Sporomusa termitida: one gene and its partner. The protein of the gene in region 1 interacts with the protein of each later gene in a pairwise test. Links are inferred from orthologs where the notes say so. Each region holds a gene or a part of one and is shown on either strand. Other genes may lie near its edges. The genes, in order: def and SPTER_RS09300.

Region 1 (7,972 bases):
TGATAAACCGTTTTCTTATACGATTCCGGCCCATTTAGCCAATGTGCAGGTAGGTTGCCGGGTGCTTGTGCCTTTTGGTAACCGTAAGGTGGAAGGTTTTATCATTAGCCTGGAACCGGAAAAAACCGAAGGCTTGAAATCAATTCTTGAGATTTTGGATCATGTGCCCTGGTTTGACAGTAATATGCTGAACACGGCCAGATGGTTAAGTGATTATTATCTGTGTTCACTAAGCGAAGCCATGCGCTTATTTATCCCCGGTCAGTCGGGCATTAAAACCCAGAAGGCCTATCAAGCCCCGGCCAGCGTTGATTTTGAGCAGGCAGCTGTTTTATTAAGCAAAAAGCCGGCAGAATTCCGGACGCTGCTTACCTACATATATGAACATGGTCCTGTCACCCTGACCGACCTTGCCAAACTGACGAGTGACCCGGCGGCTATGATAAAATTCTTTTTACAGCATAAACTAATTATCAGTGCCGATATTGTCAGCAAACGGGGCAAAGCCAGTGTGACAACCATTATTGACCTGGCTGTCAGCCGGGAAACGGCTGCTCAGATTGAGCAAACCCTCCCCAAAAACAAGGCCGCTCAGCGCCGCCTGCTCAACGCGTTGCTGGCTGCGCCCGGGAATTTGACCACGGCCCAGCTGCGTAGTCTCAGTATCACGCAGGACACAGTGAAAAAGCTGGCAGAACAGGGCCTTATTACAACCCGGCAGCTGCCTTTATTCAGAAACAGCTATGCCGGGGGCTGTCTGCAGACGCCGGCAGTAAACCTGACACCGGAGCAAGCCTATGCCCTCGGTTTAATCATACCGGCAATTAACACCGGCCTTCATACCTCCTTCCTAGTGCATGGTGTTACCGGCAGTGGCAAGACCCTGGTGTATATCAGGGCCGTTGCCGAGGCAAGGCGCCTTAACCGGCAGGCGATCGTACTGGTGCCTGAAATTGCGCTGACAAGCCAGATTGTAGCCCGGTTTAAAGCAGCCTTCGGCGAAGATGTCGTGGTCATGCACAGTAAACTGTCTGTAGGCGAACGGCATGATGCGTGGCGCCGTCTGCAGGCCGGCCAGGCAGGCATTGTCATCGGCGCCCGGTCGGCCTTATTTGCCCCGGCCGGTCAGCTAGGCCTGATCATTATTGATGAAGAGCATGAATTTACTTATAAGCAGGAAGAAACGCCCCGCTATCATGCCCGGGAGGTCGCATTAGCCAGAGCCAGACTGGCCGGGGCGGTTGTGGTGCTTGGCAGTGCCACACCTGCGGTTGAGACCTATTACAAAGCCCGGCAGGGAGACCACGTGTTTATCCCAATGAATCAGCGGGTCGATAATACACCGATGCCTGAGGTTACAGTTGTTGATATGCGCCAGGAACTGGCCCAAGGCCGGCGCAGTGTTATCTCCCAGGCCCTGAAGGATATGCTGACTGAAATACTGGCCAGGCAGGAACAGGCTGTCATCCTGCTGAACCGGCGCGGTTACTCGACCTTTGTGCTGTGCCGTGAATGCGGCCATGTACTCAAATGCCCGCATTGCGACATTGCCCTGGTTTATCATGCCTCAGCCACGGTATTGCGCTGCCACTACTGCCGTGAGCGCCACACAGTGCCGGATATTTGTCCGGTATGCAGCAGCCGCTATATTCGCTATTTCGGCGCCGGCACGCAAAAGGTGGAAGAAGCGCTGGCGGCCGCCTTTCCGGCCGCCAGAATCATTCGCATGGATCAGGACACCACCGGCGGCAAAATGGCGCATGACAAAATATTGTCGGCTTTCGCCGCCGGCACCTATGACATTCTCCTGGGCACGCAGATGGTGGCCAAAGGCCATGATATCCCCAACGTTACTGCAGTTGGCATCATCTCTGCCGATACAGCCCTGAATCTGCCCGACTTTCGGGCCGCCGAAAAAACCTTTGCCCTGCTGACGCAGGCGGCCGGCCGGGCCGGCCGCGGCAAAAAATCCGGCCGGGTGGTTATGCAGACCTATAATCCTGAACACTATGCGATTATCGCCGGTGCCGGTCACAATTACCAGGCTTTTTATCAGCACGAAATTACCTTCCGCCGCCAGTTACACTATCCGCCATATGCTAATCTGGTGAAAATAACCGTTCACGGGGCTGATGAAATAACCGTTCACCGCAATGCCAACCAACTGGCCGCAGATCTTACACAAGCGCCGGGGTTGGCAGACGCTGCCGTTATTGGTCCGTTTCCGGCCTCCGTGAATAAAATAAAAGATATCTTCCGGGTGAATATCCTCATAAAAACCCAGGAGCTGCCCACTGTGGCCAAACAGCTGGCAGGCTTAGGCCTGGCCAGCCGTCGTGATATCATCGTTGACATTGACCCTATAAATGTCCTTTAGTCACCTTTCGCGGCAAACGAAATTATGGTAAAATTTTTTTAATGGGTTTGTGTAAGAGGAGGTAAATACGTTGGCGGTAATGGAGATTAGAAAAGCAGGCGACAAGATATTAAAAGAATTGGCAGTGCCTGTTGATAAAATTGACCGTAAAATCAGAAACTTACTTAACGATATGGCAGAAACCATGTATGCTGCCGATGGCGTGGGGTTAGCGGCACCGCAGGTGGGAGTATCCCGGCGCCTCGTTGTCATCGACGTGGGTGATGGTCTGATCGAACTCATCAACCCGGTAATTGTTGCCAAAGAAGGCTGCGAAAGCGGTACCGAGGGGTGCTTAAGTGTTCCTGGCATGTGCGGTGAGGTTGAACGCTATGCCACCGTTACTGTAGAGGCTATCAACAGGAGCGGCAAAAAGATTCAGATTAACGGCTCAGGTCTGCTGGCCCGTGCCCTCCAGCACGAAATAGACCATCTTGATGGCATTTTGTTCATTGAGTTAGCCAAAACCATGCGTAAGGGGTAATAGAATGGGTAAATTACGTGTAGTATTTATGGGAACGCCGGATTTTGCCGTCCCCTGTTTAACAATGCTTATCAAAGAAGAGTTTCCGGTAGCCGCTGTTGTTACCCAGCCTGACCGCCCCAAAGGCCGCGGCCAAAAACTTGCTTATTCACCTGTTAAAGAAGCGGCACTGACCTACAAATTACCGGTTTTGCAGCCTGAAACGATTAAGACCGATCAATTTTATAACCAGCTAAAGGCACTTGCTCCGGATGTCATCATTGTTGTTGCTTTTGGCCAGCTTCTGCCCTCGCGGATATTAGCGCTGCCGGCCCATGGCTGCATTAATGTGCATGCTTCATTATTACCCAAATACCGGGGATCAGCCCCCATTCATTGGGCCATCATCAATGGCGAAACCAAAACCGGGATTACCACGATGCACATGGATACCGGCATGGACACAGGCGATATAATTTTTAAAGCCGAGCTGCCAATTCTGCCAACCGATACAACCGGCAGTCTCCATGACAAACTTCGTGACTTAGGCGCTACCGTGCTGGCGGACACACTGCAGCACTTAGCGGCCGGCCAGGCGCCGCGGACCCCGCAGGTTGAGGCAGATTCCACCTACGCGCGTATGCTTGACCGGGATACCGAACGCATTGACTGGCACCAGCCGGCTGTTGCCATCCATAATCTGGTGCGCGGACTTAATCCCTGGCCCGGTGCCTACTGCATCCTGCAAAATAAAACAATGAAAATTTGGCAGACTAATGTTCATAGCGAGACACAGACCTGTACAGAGCCTGGACGGGTTGTGCAGATAACCAAAACCGGGCTTGTTGTCGAAACCGGCCAGGGCCTGATCGAACTACAGGAAGTGCAGCCGGCATCAAAGCGGCGAATGAAGGCCAGCGACTGTGTTTGCGGCTATTGCCTTACTGTAGGCAACCTATTTGAATAGAAGGTGGCTATTATGATTGATATTGTACACAGGCCCCGCAAACGGCTTTTTTTAGTGCTTATCCTCATTAGCCTGCTGCTGGCAGTCATATCTAGTTACGGGTTGTGGGTTGTCAGCCTGCCAGGTTTAACCAATATCAGCAGCTATTTGCCCCTGCTGCTTGGCACATTGTTAGCAGCAGTTATTCTGGCTGCTGTCTGTGGTGTGGCCGGTATCCTGCTGGCGATCCTGGGGTTTAGGACTTTGGGCATCTTTCAGGGATTGGCCTGGTCAGCTATTAATCTCTTATTTCCGATCGCTATTTGCCTGGGCAAATTGTTTGATGTCGACAAAGAACGGATCGAACGCTCTTTTATTGAGGTCAGCAACCATTTAATCAAGCAGAAGAATATAAAAGTACAACCGTCCAAACTGCTGATTATGACACCGCACTGCCTGCAGCAGGAGGCTTGCCCGCATAAAATAACCCGCGATGTGTCCAACTGCCATCACTGCGGCCAATGTCAAATTGGTGATCTGGTAACACTGGCCAATCGCTATGGCGCCCATCTGGCGGTTGTGACCGGCGGTACCTTAGCCAGAAAGGTGATCAAAAGCATTCGGCCGCACGCAGTCCTGGCCATTGCCTGTGAACGCGATCTGACAAGCGGTATCCAGGATGTATTCCCCCTGCCGGTTATTGGCGTTCTCAACAGCCGGCCTTTTGGGCCCTGCTGCAATACACGGGTTGATCTTAAGAAAGTGGAAGAGGTTATTCAAAGCTTTATAAAAAGCACTTAGCAATAAATTTTAAAGATGGTGGCTCTATATGACTACAAAAAAAAATGACGCCAGGGAAATCGCTCTAAAAGTAATTAATGACATAGAGACTAACGGTGCTTACGCCAACATTGCCCTGAACCGCGAAATAAACCGTCAGCTGTCCCAGGGGCAGCTTTCCGATCAGGACCGGCGATTTATCACTGAATTGGTTTATGGTACCGTCAAAGCCGGAGCTACTTTGGACTGGATGCTCAGCAGCTACCTGAGCCGCCCGCTTACGAAAGTGGCGCCTGTTATTAGAAATATCCTGCGTTTAGGTATGTATCAGTTATTTTTTTTGGAAAAAGTACCGGCTTCCGCCGCCTGCAACCAGGCAGTTGAACTAACCAAAAAGTACGGACATGCCGGTACCGTTAAATTTGTCAACGGCGTGCTGAGAAATGCTGCCCGCAGCCCGGAGAAAATAGTATATCCCGACCCGGATAAACAGCCGGTGCAATACCTGGCACTAAAATATTTTCACCCTGAATGGCTGATTACACGCTGGGTTGCGCGTCTGGGTGCCGCCGCCTGTCAGGAGTTATGCCAACTTAATAATACCACACCGCCCCTGTCAATCCGCACTAATACAGTTAAGACCAGCCGCCCTGAGCTCCTGCAGCGGTTAACAGACGAGGGGGTAACCTGCGAGCTTTCAGACTGGGCCCCGGAAGGTATTATATGCTATGGGCATCCGGGCCTGAACACCCTGGCCTCATTGCGGGCAGGGCTTTTCCAGGTACAGGATGAAAGCTCCATGGTGGTGGCCCATATTCTCGATCCTCAGCCGGGTGAATTTATCATTGATGCCTGCGGGGCTCCCGGTGGTAAAACCACTCATATTGCCGCCCTGATGAATAACACCGGTAAGGTTTTATCTACTGATATTTATGAACACAAGCTGGCTTTGACACGGGAAAACGCCAGCCGTCTGGGCTTAACCAATATTGAAACAAGGGCACTCGACGCTGTCAATTTAGACAGTATGTATCCGCTTAAGGCTGACAGGGTCCTTGTCGATGCCCCGTGCTCCGGCCTGGGGGTCTTAAGGCGCAAACCTGATTCCCGCTGGCGCAAAACAGAAGATATTTTACAGGATCTGCCCAGGTTGCAGTCCGCAATTCTCGCCAGTGCCGCCCGGTGTGTAAAACCAGGTGGTGTATTGGTCTATAGCACCTGCACGACCGAGCCGGAAGAAAACCAGGATATTGTTCAGGCCTTTCTCCAGGTTCAGCCTCAGTTCAGCCTGGAAACAACAGGTCAATACCTGCCAGGGAAAAAACGACCTGCCACCATGTTGCAGCTTTGGCCGCACACCGACGGTGTGGACGGTTTTTTTATAGCCCGTATGAGACGGCAGAATTAAGGCGGTATCAATTATGACAGCTCCGGCAAAAACTGAATTATTTGGCCTCACGGCCGCTGAAACGGCGGCGGTGATAAAACCACTGGGCCTGGAGAAGTACCGGGGCCAACAAATCGTTGAGTGGATTTATAAACACGGTGTACGTGAGTTTGCGGCAATGACCAATCTTGCCAAAGACCAACGCGCCAAGCTTGCGGACAACTTCACCATTATGCAGCTTAATGAGCAGGCAGCCCAGCATGCCGGCGACGGTAAAACCAGCAAGTTTTTACTGGCATTTACGGATGGTATGGCAGTGGAAACTGTGCTCCTGCGTCAGCACTACGGCAATAGTGTCTGCATTTCCACCCAGGTAGGCTGTGCCATGGGCTGTTCTTTCTGTGCCTCAACCCTGGGAGGTCTGGCCAGAAACCTTACTGGCGGCGAGATCCTGGCCCAGGTATTATATATTGAACAATTATTGCAACCGGCAGGGCATAAGGTCGATTCGATTGTGCTTATGGGGTCAGGCGAGCCTTTGGCCAATTACGACAATGTCCTGCGGTTCATCCGCCTCATCCATGCACCGTATTGCCTTAACTTAAGTTATCGCAGCATAACGCTGTCTACGGCCGGGATTGTACCCGCCATCGACAAATTAGCGGCGGAAGGGATTCCCATTACGCTGTCTATCTCCTTGCACGCCGCCAGCAATGAGCTCAGAACCAGGCTTATGCCTGTTAATAAACACTACCCCCTTGAACAGGTGCTGGCAGCAGGAAGCCGCTATGCCGACATTACCGGCAGACGTGTTACCTACGAATATAGCCTGATTGCCGGTATTAACGATCAGCCGGAACATGCCCGCGAACTGGCGGCGCTGCTCAAAGGGCGCCAAGCCAACGTTAATTTAATCCCTGTCAACCCGGTCCCTGAACGCGGCTTCTACCGTCCGTCACCTGCCGATATTGGCAGGTTTGAGCAGTTCTTAAAAAACCACCAGCTTAATGTCACGCTCCGGCGGGAGATGGGAACCGATATCGATGCTGCCTGCGGCCAGCTTCGCCATAAAATCCTGCGAAAGAATGGTTAATTTTGACTAGACTGGCGATATCGCGTATAATGAGACTGTGAAATTATGAGAGCAGCGGGAGTGTTACAACTTGAAGTTTGTCCGCAATATGGAAAGCTTTTTTGAGAAATATATCGAAGATTTCTTTAACAGGCAGTTTACCAGTGGTTTACAGCCGGTAGAGATCGCCAGACACCTGGGGCGGATGCTGGAAGATGAGCGTACTGTGGGTGTTTCTCATGTATATGTGCCTAACAATTACTCAATTTATGTAAGCCGGGAAGAGTATGAGCGGCTGGCTCCCTATGCTCCCTCTGTATGTGGTGAACTGTCAACCTATTTAACTGAGGAAAGCCGGCGTAAAGGCTACACCATGTCCGGCAGCCCCCAGATTGAACTTTTTGCTGATGAAAACCTAACGAAGCAGGCCTTACGGATTACATCAAGCTTTACCGATGATCCCGGCGAAGTAGACAGCTCCCCGCCGGCAAGCCTGAACAGTGATACCAGGATATTTGACAAACTCAATCCGTCATTGCCGGATGATCCGCCAGTCCAGCTACTGTACGGACTGTTGACAGTAATTGACGGACTTGATGCCGGGCTTAAAGTTGACTGTGCCGCCACCAGAATCAACATTGGCCGCCGGAATACAAATGAAATGCCGCTGACTGATATGAATACATCACGGTTGCATGCATATATTGTTTACGAAGACGGCTGCCATGTTCTGCATGATGCCAAGAGTCTAAACGGCACTTATGTCAGCAGCCACCGTATTACCCACAAGCAATTAAAAAATGGCGACAAAATCAGCGTAGGCAATACTGTAATTTTATACGAGGTGAATTGAATTGCCTGGTAAAATACATTGGCTCAGTATTGTTGCAATCACCCTGCAATATAGT
Region 2 (7,859 bases), 120 kb from region 1 along the record:
TCCGTTCCGGGCTGGCCGTAAAACAGGGCTTAAGCCTGATTAACGGCCAGGGAATTATCGATGCCGATTACTACAATAATCCGGCTAATGAGGGGCATATCATGATCGCCGTTTTTAACCATAGCGACCAGCCGGTGTTGATCACAAAAGGGACCCGGCTGGCGCAGGGAATTTTCTATAAATATTTACTTGCTGATCATGACTGTCCGGGCGGAGACCGGCTGGGCGGTTTGGGCAGCACCGGCTGAAAAACTTCAAGGAGTTTTCCTTGTCCTACCAGAATTGCGAGGCTGAAAGTCCTTATAAAATAAGGGGACCAAGGTCAATGCCCAGCTTGAGCAGAGACGGTGCCCCCGCACCCCCGGTAACCCCCCGGCCCTTTGCCGGAAAAAGCGTTCCGTAGGAGAAAAGCCGGGCGGTATTCCGTTAAGAAATCCGCACTGTTTGAGCGCGTAGCGAGTTTGCGGATTTTAGGAATATCGCCCGGCTTTTCAGCTTTTGGAGGCTCTGGGCCAAGACTTTTTGCTTACTTTTGTGGCAATGACAAAAGTAAGGCACTGCCCTTGCATTCCAGATCAACTGACGTGTGCAAAGCCAAAGGACCGCGATAGCGGTTTTTCTTAATTTTTTTCATATTCTCTTGTAAGCTGCATATACATTGGTAGAAGCAGCTTAAGGGGTGGTTCTTTGTATACGTGGGCAATTTTAGTAGTGATTATCCTGGCTATTATGTGGTCAATCTGGCTGCGGGTCTGCCACTGCCGCCTGGCATTAGACAACCTGCCGCAGGTTGAGCCGCGGCCATCGCCGTTTTCCATTGCTGTGCAGGAATTGGTAGCTACTGCCGGCGGTGTTTATCTGTCGATGGTTATGATTGTTTCCTTTTTAAAACTTGAAATGCCGGAACGGATTACAGTAAGCATATTGTCTTTTGACCCACTGGCAATGACGGCGATTGGGATAGCAGTGATTCAGCCGGCTATTAGTAAATTATTTCAAAAGAAGTAGGTGGCTAGATGCGAATCAGTGAAATGACGGGTAAAGAAGTGATAAATTTAGGCGATGGTACCCGTTTGGGTACGATTAGTGAATGTGACCTGGCTTTTGACAGTCGTACCGGCGCAATCAGCGGCTTGATACTGCCAAAGCATAAAACCGTTTTTCAGTTTTTAAGCGATAATCAAATCACAACAATTCCCTGGCATGCGATCAGGCGTATTGGCGACGAGGTTGTTATTGTTGATCTAAATAATGCCTATGATCGTATGTATTCAAGATTTGACCGGGAATAAAAAATCCAGTGCTGGTTAAACCTAACAGTAGGCTGAATATCAGACTATTGTTAGGAGGTTTTACAATGACGACAACCAGTAATAACAATCAGGACAATACGGTGAATCAGACAATGGCGCAAACTGAAGGTCAGGCAGGCAACGCCTTGGTTAATAACTATTCCAATGCCCAGCCTCAGGCAGCAAGTGCAAGTACTGCGTCTAATACTCAACAGGCAACCATGCAATCCGGTGGACAAGGCATTAAAAGCGTAATTGGCGTATTTAATTCCCGCGCTGATGCGGAAAAAGGTGTTAGTGCCCTGAGAGCCCAGGGGTTTACAACAGAAGAAATCAATATTGTTTCCAAAGACAAAAAAAGCAAGCAAAACCAGCAGGGGAGCGAATATTTTGAGGATGATATTACCGACGGGGCGCTGACGGGCGGGACTTTAGGCGGTATTGGCGGCTTGCTGTTAGGTGCAGGTGCGCTGGCTATTCCCGGTGTGGGACCAATCCTGGCAGCCGGCCCGATTGCCGCGGCCTTAAGCGGCGCTGTCGCCGGCGGTATTGCCGGTGGTTTGATTGACTGGGGCATTCCGGCCGAAGCGGGCAAACGCTATGAGCAGCAGGTTGCCCAAGGCGGAATTCTCGCCATCATCCGCTCTGACGCGGCTAAGGTTAATCAGGCGGCTCAGATCCTCCGCCAAAACGGGGCTAAGGATGTGGAAACCCACGCCTTAAAATAATCAGACTGGTTCTCTGTTGTCTGAAAGGAGTGCAGCTTTCAATATTTATTGACAATACTGGAACCTTTATTATAAAATGTGTATAAAATGAATAAGCAACATCCTGTACAGGATGAAGTAGAGGTGCGGGAGTTAAGAGTACTTTCAGTAAGAGTGGCATCATTGACCTGAAAGGAAAGGGGCGACCGCCGAAGTAAGATAGACTGCCGGGTCTACTTATTGGTCTTATATCAAACAGGTTTAAGACTGTCACCATTACTTGGTGGAGTGCTATCTCATCTGATTAGGGAGGATATATTATATTTTCCTATTGTCAGAAAACGTTGCCATATGGCAGCCGGCGAGAAGCGCTCACCGGCTGCTTTTCTTATTAACAGGAGGTGGATAGCGCTTGATTAGGGTAATGGTTTGTGGCGCTTACGGTAAAATGGGCCGGGAGGTCCTGCGGGCCGTATATCAGGATGAGCACTTGCGTTTAGTGGGGGCAGTGGATATACATTCTGATTTTGCCGATGCGGGGGAGCTCATGGGGGCCGGCAAGACCGGGGTGACTGTCGGCAAGGACCTGGCAACAGTTATTAGTGAAACGAATCCCCAGGTAATGGTGGATTTTACCAACCCCCAATCGGTCATGAACAATATCAGAGTCGCAATAAAACACGGGGTATGTCCTGTCGTCGGCACTACCGGCCTGGCGGCGGCTGATTTAGATGAGGCCCGCCGGCTGTGTGCGGCAGCCAAGGTTAATGCAATTATTGCCCCTAATTTTGCCATTGGCGCTATTTTGATGATGAAATTATCGCAGCAGGCAGCAAAATACCTGCCCCATGTTGAGATCATTGAAAGGCATCATGACCAGAAACTGGATGCTCCTTCCGGTACGGCCCTTAAAACTGCTGAACTTATTACCAAGGTCAGGGGGGAACTGCGCCAGGGTCATCCGGCGGAGATCGAAAAGCTGACAGGAGCCCGGGGCGGCGATCTGGCCGGGATCAGGCTGCATAGTGTCCGCCTGCCGGGCTATGTGGCGCATCAGGAGGTTATTTTCGGCGGCCTGGGTCAAACGCTCACGATTCGTCATGACTCAATATCACGGGAGTCATTTATGCCGGGTGTGATACTGGCCTGTAAAAAAGTGCTTACTGTTGACGGGCTGACTTATGGCCTTGAGGATATAGTGGGGTAAAGGTGCGCATGATAACGCCAAACATATGGGGGAGTTGTTGAAATGAAAAAATATAATGTAGCAATTTTAGGAGCAACAGGGGCTGTTGGCCAGGAATTTCTGAAGCTGATCGAAGAGCGGAATTTTCCGTTTAATGAATTAAAGCTGCTGGCCTCGGAGCGCTCGGCCGGCAAGGTCATTCATTTTATGGGCAAGGATTACATAGTTGAAGCAGCTAAGCCCGAGTCTTTTAAAGATGTGCAAATTGCCCTGTTTGCCGGTGGTTCGACCAGCAAGGCCTTAGCACCGGCGGCAGTCAAACACGGTGCCGTTGTTATTGATAACTCCAGTGCCTTCCGGATGGACCCGGAAGTCCCGCTGGTAGTGCCTGAGGTTAATCCTGAGGCGATCAGGCAGCATAAAGGCATTATTGCTAATCCAAACTGTTCCACAATTATTATGGTAATGGCGCTGAAGCCAATCTATAATGCTGTCAAAATCAAGCGCATAGTTGTTTCCACCTATCAGGCCGTTTCCGGGGCCGGCAAAGAAGCCATCGACGAACTGACAAATCAGGTAACCGCACTTTTGGCGGACCGGCCGGTTGAGGCCAATATTCTGCCCGGTGCCAGCCTGCCTAAGCACTACCAGATTGCCTTTAACCTGCTGCCGCAGATTGACGTATTTGTCGATGACGATTACACCAAAGAAGAAATGAAAATGGTCCATGAAACCCATAAAATTTTGAATGACTATACCATCGGCATCACGGCTACGACGGTACGGGTGCCGGTATACCGCAGTCATGCGGAATCAGTGAACATAGAGCTTGACGGACCGCTGTCGCCTAAAGAAGCTAAACAATTACTGGCCGGTTTCCCCGGGGTGATAGTCCAGGATGATCCGGCAGAAATGGTATATCCGATGCCTTTATACACTTCAGATAAAAATGAAGTGTTTGTGGGCCGGATCCGGGCCGACAAAACTGTGCCTCACGGATTAAATATGTGGGTAGTAGGCGATCAAATCCGAAAAGGTGCGGCCTTAAACGCTGTGCAGATTGCTGAGTACATGGCTGAGCATAATTTAATTTGAGGTGTAAAAAAATGCGGATAATCGTCCAGAAGTTCGGGGGGACATCGGTTGCGTCACCCGAAGTACGGGAACTGGTTTTGCATAAAGTTAAGCGCGCCCGCGAGCAAGGCTTCAGTCCGGTGGTAGTCGTATCGGCCATGGGACGCAAGGGTGCCCCCTATGCAACAGACACCTTGATCGGCATTGCTCAATCAGCCTTTAAACAGATTGCGGCCCGTGAGCTTGATCAGATTATGTACTGCGGCGAGATGATTTCAGCGGTCGTCATGGCTGGAACCCTGCAGGCCGCCGGCCTGGAGGCCGTTATGCTGACAGGCGGGAATGCAGGTATTGTGACTGATGCAAACTTTAATAATGCCAGGATTCTAAAAAGTGATCCGGCCCGTATCATTTGCCTCTTGCGGCAGGGTAAAGTTCCTGTTGTCTGCGGTTTTCAGGGCATGACCAATGAAGGCGAATTTACCACCCTGGGGCGGGGCGGCAGTGACACGACCGCTTCCGTTCTGGGCGCAGCGCTCAATGCCGAGCTTGTGGAAATATATACAGATGTTGACGGCATTATGACGGCCGACCCGAGAATTGTTGATAATGCCAGGATTCTTGACTGTATAAGCTATGCCGAGGTATGTCAGCTGGCCCATCAGGGGGCTAAGGTCATTCATCCCCGGGCGGTGGAGATTGCTATGCAGAAGAATATCCCGCTTGTGGTAAAATCGACTTTTTCTGATGCACCGGGTACGTTAATTACCAATATTGCCAAAGAGGATATCAGTAATGCGGTTGTGATCGACCGGGTGGCAACAGGAGTAACCTATCTGACGAATCTGGTTCAGATAAAGGTGCAGCTAGCGGGAACGACGGCCAGTGATGCCAGTTACAAAGTATTTAAAACGCTTGCTGACAGTGATATCAGTGTTGATCTGATTAACGTCCATCCCGGACAAATTATGTTTACCATTAATGCCGACCATACGGATAAGGCGGCAGAGAAACTGAAACAGCAAGGCTATCAGATTGAAGTCCTGGCGAACTGTGCCAAAGTATCGGTAGTTGGCGGCGGCATGCGTGAGGTTCCCGGTGTGATGGCAAATTTTATCGAAGCATTATCAAATAACACAATCGCTATTCTTCAGACCGTAGACTCTCATACCTCCATCTCGGCACTTGTCCCGCAAAATGATGTTGGTGCGGCGGTTAAATCACTTCATGAGAAGTTTGGTTTATCAAATTAAGAAGGAGAGAGTTTGATGAGGCATTTCGGGCGGATTTTAACTGCTATGGTAACCCCGTTTAACAATGATGGCAGTGTTAATTATGGTGAAGCTGTTAAATTGGCTCAATACCTTGTAAACAATGGTTCAGACGGTCTTGTTGTCACCGGCAGTACCGGTGAAGCGGCAACCCTGACTAAAGATGAGAAAATTAAACTTTATACGGCTGTACTTGAGGCTGTGGGCGACAGGGCCACAATCATTGCCGGTACAGGTACCAATGATACCAGAGACTCTGTTGAACTGACTAAATTTGCCGAGCAAACCGGCGTCCATGGCGCCATGGTCGTTGCTCCCTATTACAACAAACCGCCCCAGGAGGGGTTATTCCAGCATTTCCGGGCGATAGCCGAGTCCACAACCTTACCACTGATTGTGTATAATGTACCGGGACGCACGAGTTCCAATATCTTGCCGGACACGATCGCCCGCCTGGCTGAACTGGAGAATATTGCTGCTGTAAAAGAAGCCAGCGGCAGTTTGGAGCAAATTTCTGAAATCATTCGTATTACCCCTGAGGACTTTTTAGTATATAGCGGTGATGATACCCTGACTCTGCCGGTGCTGGCGGTGGGCGGCCAGGGGGTTATCAGTGTGGCCGCTCATATTGTCGGCAGCCGTATGCAGGCCATGGTAAACGCTTTTTACGCCGGGGATATGGCCAAGGCTAAGGACCTGCATCTGGAACTCCTGCCTTTCTTCCGGGTGATATTTGTTACCACCAATCCCATTCCGATCAAAGAGGCGGTTAACCTGATCGGTATCAAAGCCGGCCCGGTAAGACTGCCGTTAGTACCGCCCACTGCCGGTGAAACGGCGCAGCTTACAAAGGTCATGCAAGCATTAGGCGTGTTATAATTATTTAACGGTTACCGGTAGCGCGAGCTACCGGTTTTTTTTGTATGTGGAGGCAGGTTTTGCATATAATATTTAAGAGCGAGTAGACCACTTGTTGTCAGCGAATACTAAATAGGTTATAATTATTCACAAGTGGACAGGACGGCCGGTTTCTAGTGATGTGCTTAAATGAACGGGCAGTTACAACTTAATTGACTAATATTTTTGGAGGTGTATGTTTTTTTGGCTCGACAACCAGGCAAGGTACAGATTATCCCTCTGGGCGGGATGGGGGAGATCGGCAAGAATATGACGGTAATCCGTTATGGTGATGAGATCATTGTAGTTGATGCAGGGTTAATGTTTCCGGAAGATGACATGCTGGGCATTGATCTGGTAATTCCCGATATCAGCTATCTGTTGGACAACCGTGAGTTAGTCAAGGCTATTGTCTTAACCCATGGGCATGAAGACCATATTGGTGCTTTGCCATATGTGTTAAAACAGCTTAGCGTTCCCGTATACGGAACTCGCTTGACGCTGGGGATCTTAGAGGGACGCCTGAAGGAAAACAATGTTTCAGCCAGCAACCTGCATGCTGTTAAGTCAGGGGATCAGATTCAAATCGGCCATTTTTCCATTGGCTTTATCCGGGTAAGCCATAGCATCGCCGATTCGGTGGCTTTATCAATTAAAACGCCTGTAGGTGTCATTGTCCATACAGGAGATTTTAAACTTGATCAAACACCGGTTGACGGTAAAGTCACTGATTTTCACAAATTTGCCGAATTAGGCGACCAGGGGGTGCTGGTGCTGCTGGCAGACAGTACGAACGCCGAGCGGCCCGGCTATACGCCAAGTGAGAAATCAGTGGGCGTTACCTTTGATGATGCCTTTCGCAATGCCCGGGAACGAATTATTATTGCCTCATTCTCATCCAATATTCACCGGATTCAACAGGCAATTGACACTGCCTGCAAATACCGGCGCCGGGTGGCCATCCTGGGCCGGAGTATGGTGAATGTTGTTACGATCGCCTTAGAACTTGGCTATTTAAATATTCCCGAGGGCGTTATTGTTGATATTGACGAAATTAACAATTATCCCTCATCAGGCATCGTTATTTTAACAACAGGCAGCCAAGGTGAACCCATGTCGGCACTCACTCGGATGGCTATGTCGGATCATAAAAAAGTTGAGATTATTCCGGGGGACACCGTAATTATCTCGGCCACGCCGATACCCGGCAACGAGAAGCTGGTATCACGGACGATTGACTTTCTTTTCCGGCAGGGCGCCGAGGTTGTTTATGAATCCACCTCCGGCATCCACGTATCCGGGCATGCCAGCCAGGAAGAGCTTAAGCTGATGCACAATCTGCTGCGGCCGAAGTTCTTTATCCCCGTACATGGCGAATACCGGCATTTGATTAAGCATTCTAAACTGGCCCAGTCCTTAGGTATGGCCAAGG

The links.
Region 2: the proteins of def (region 1) and SPTER_RS09300 interact in binary tests that used the Escherichia coli proteins (3 or more experiments, as listed by UniProt). The link is inferred for Sporomusa termitida from one-to-one orthologs.

Annotation. Positions count from the first base shown.
Region 1 is NZ_CP036259.1:2,139,081-2,147,052, reverse strand. Bases 1,220-4,173 are described here. They hold def (peptide deformylase), read left to right. Parts: upstream 1,220-2,447; coding sequence 2,448-2,900; downstream 2,901-4,173. Other genes in these bases: SPTER_RS09880 (DUF116 domain-containing protein), read left to right, coding at 3,859-4,173; fmt (methionyl-tRNA formyltransferase), read left to right, coding at 2,905-3,846; priA (primosomal protein N'), read left to right, coding at 1,220-2,377. Also shown: more of priA, read left to right, coding at 1-1,219; more of SPTER_RS09880, read left to right, coding at 4,174-4,626; 16S rRNA (cytosine(967)-C(5))-methyltransferase RsmB, read left to right, coding at 4,655-6,013; dual-specificity RNA methyltransferase RlmN, read left to right, coding at 6,027-7,085; SPTER_RS09865 (FHA domain-containing protein), read left to right, coding at 7,156-7,917; SPTER_RS25630 (FHA domain-containing protein), read left to right, coding at 7,919-7,972. UniProt on the Escherichia coli protein: Removes the formyl group from the N-terminal Met of newly synthesized proteins. Requires at least a dipeptide for an efficient rate of reaction. N-terminal L-methionine is a prerequisite for activity but the enzyme has broad specificity at other positions.
Region 2 is NZ_CP036259.1:2,022,979-2,030,837, forward strand. Bases 2,424-5,264 are described here. They hold SPTER_RS09300 (aspartate-semialdehyde dehydrogenase), read left to right. Parts: upstream 2,424-3,248; coding sequence 3,249-4,280; downstream 4,281-5,264. Other genes in these bases: dapB (4-hydroxy-tetrahydrodipicolinate reductase), read left to right, coding at 2,424-3,206; dapG (aspartate kinase), read left to right, coding at 4,292-5,264. In the rest of the region: SPTER_RS09275 (dCTP deaminase/dUTPase family protein), read left to right, coding at 1-248; SPTER_RS09280 (hypothetical protein), read left to right, coding at 688-1,008; SPTER_RS09285 (YlmC/YmxH family sporulation protein), read left to right, coding at 1,017-1,292; SPTER_RS09290 (general stress protein), read left to right, coding at 1,358-2,020; more of dapB, read left to right, coding at 2,412-2,423; more of dapG, read left to right, coding at 5,265-5,512; dapA (4-hydroxy-tetrahydrodipicolinate synthase), read left to right, coding at 5,528-6,409; SPTER_RS09315 (ribonuclease J), read left to right, coding at 6,677-7,859.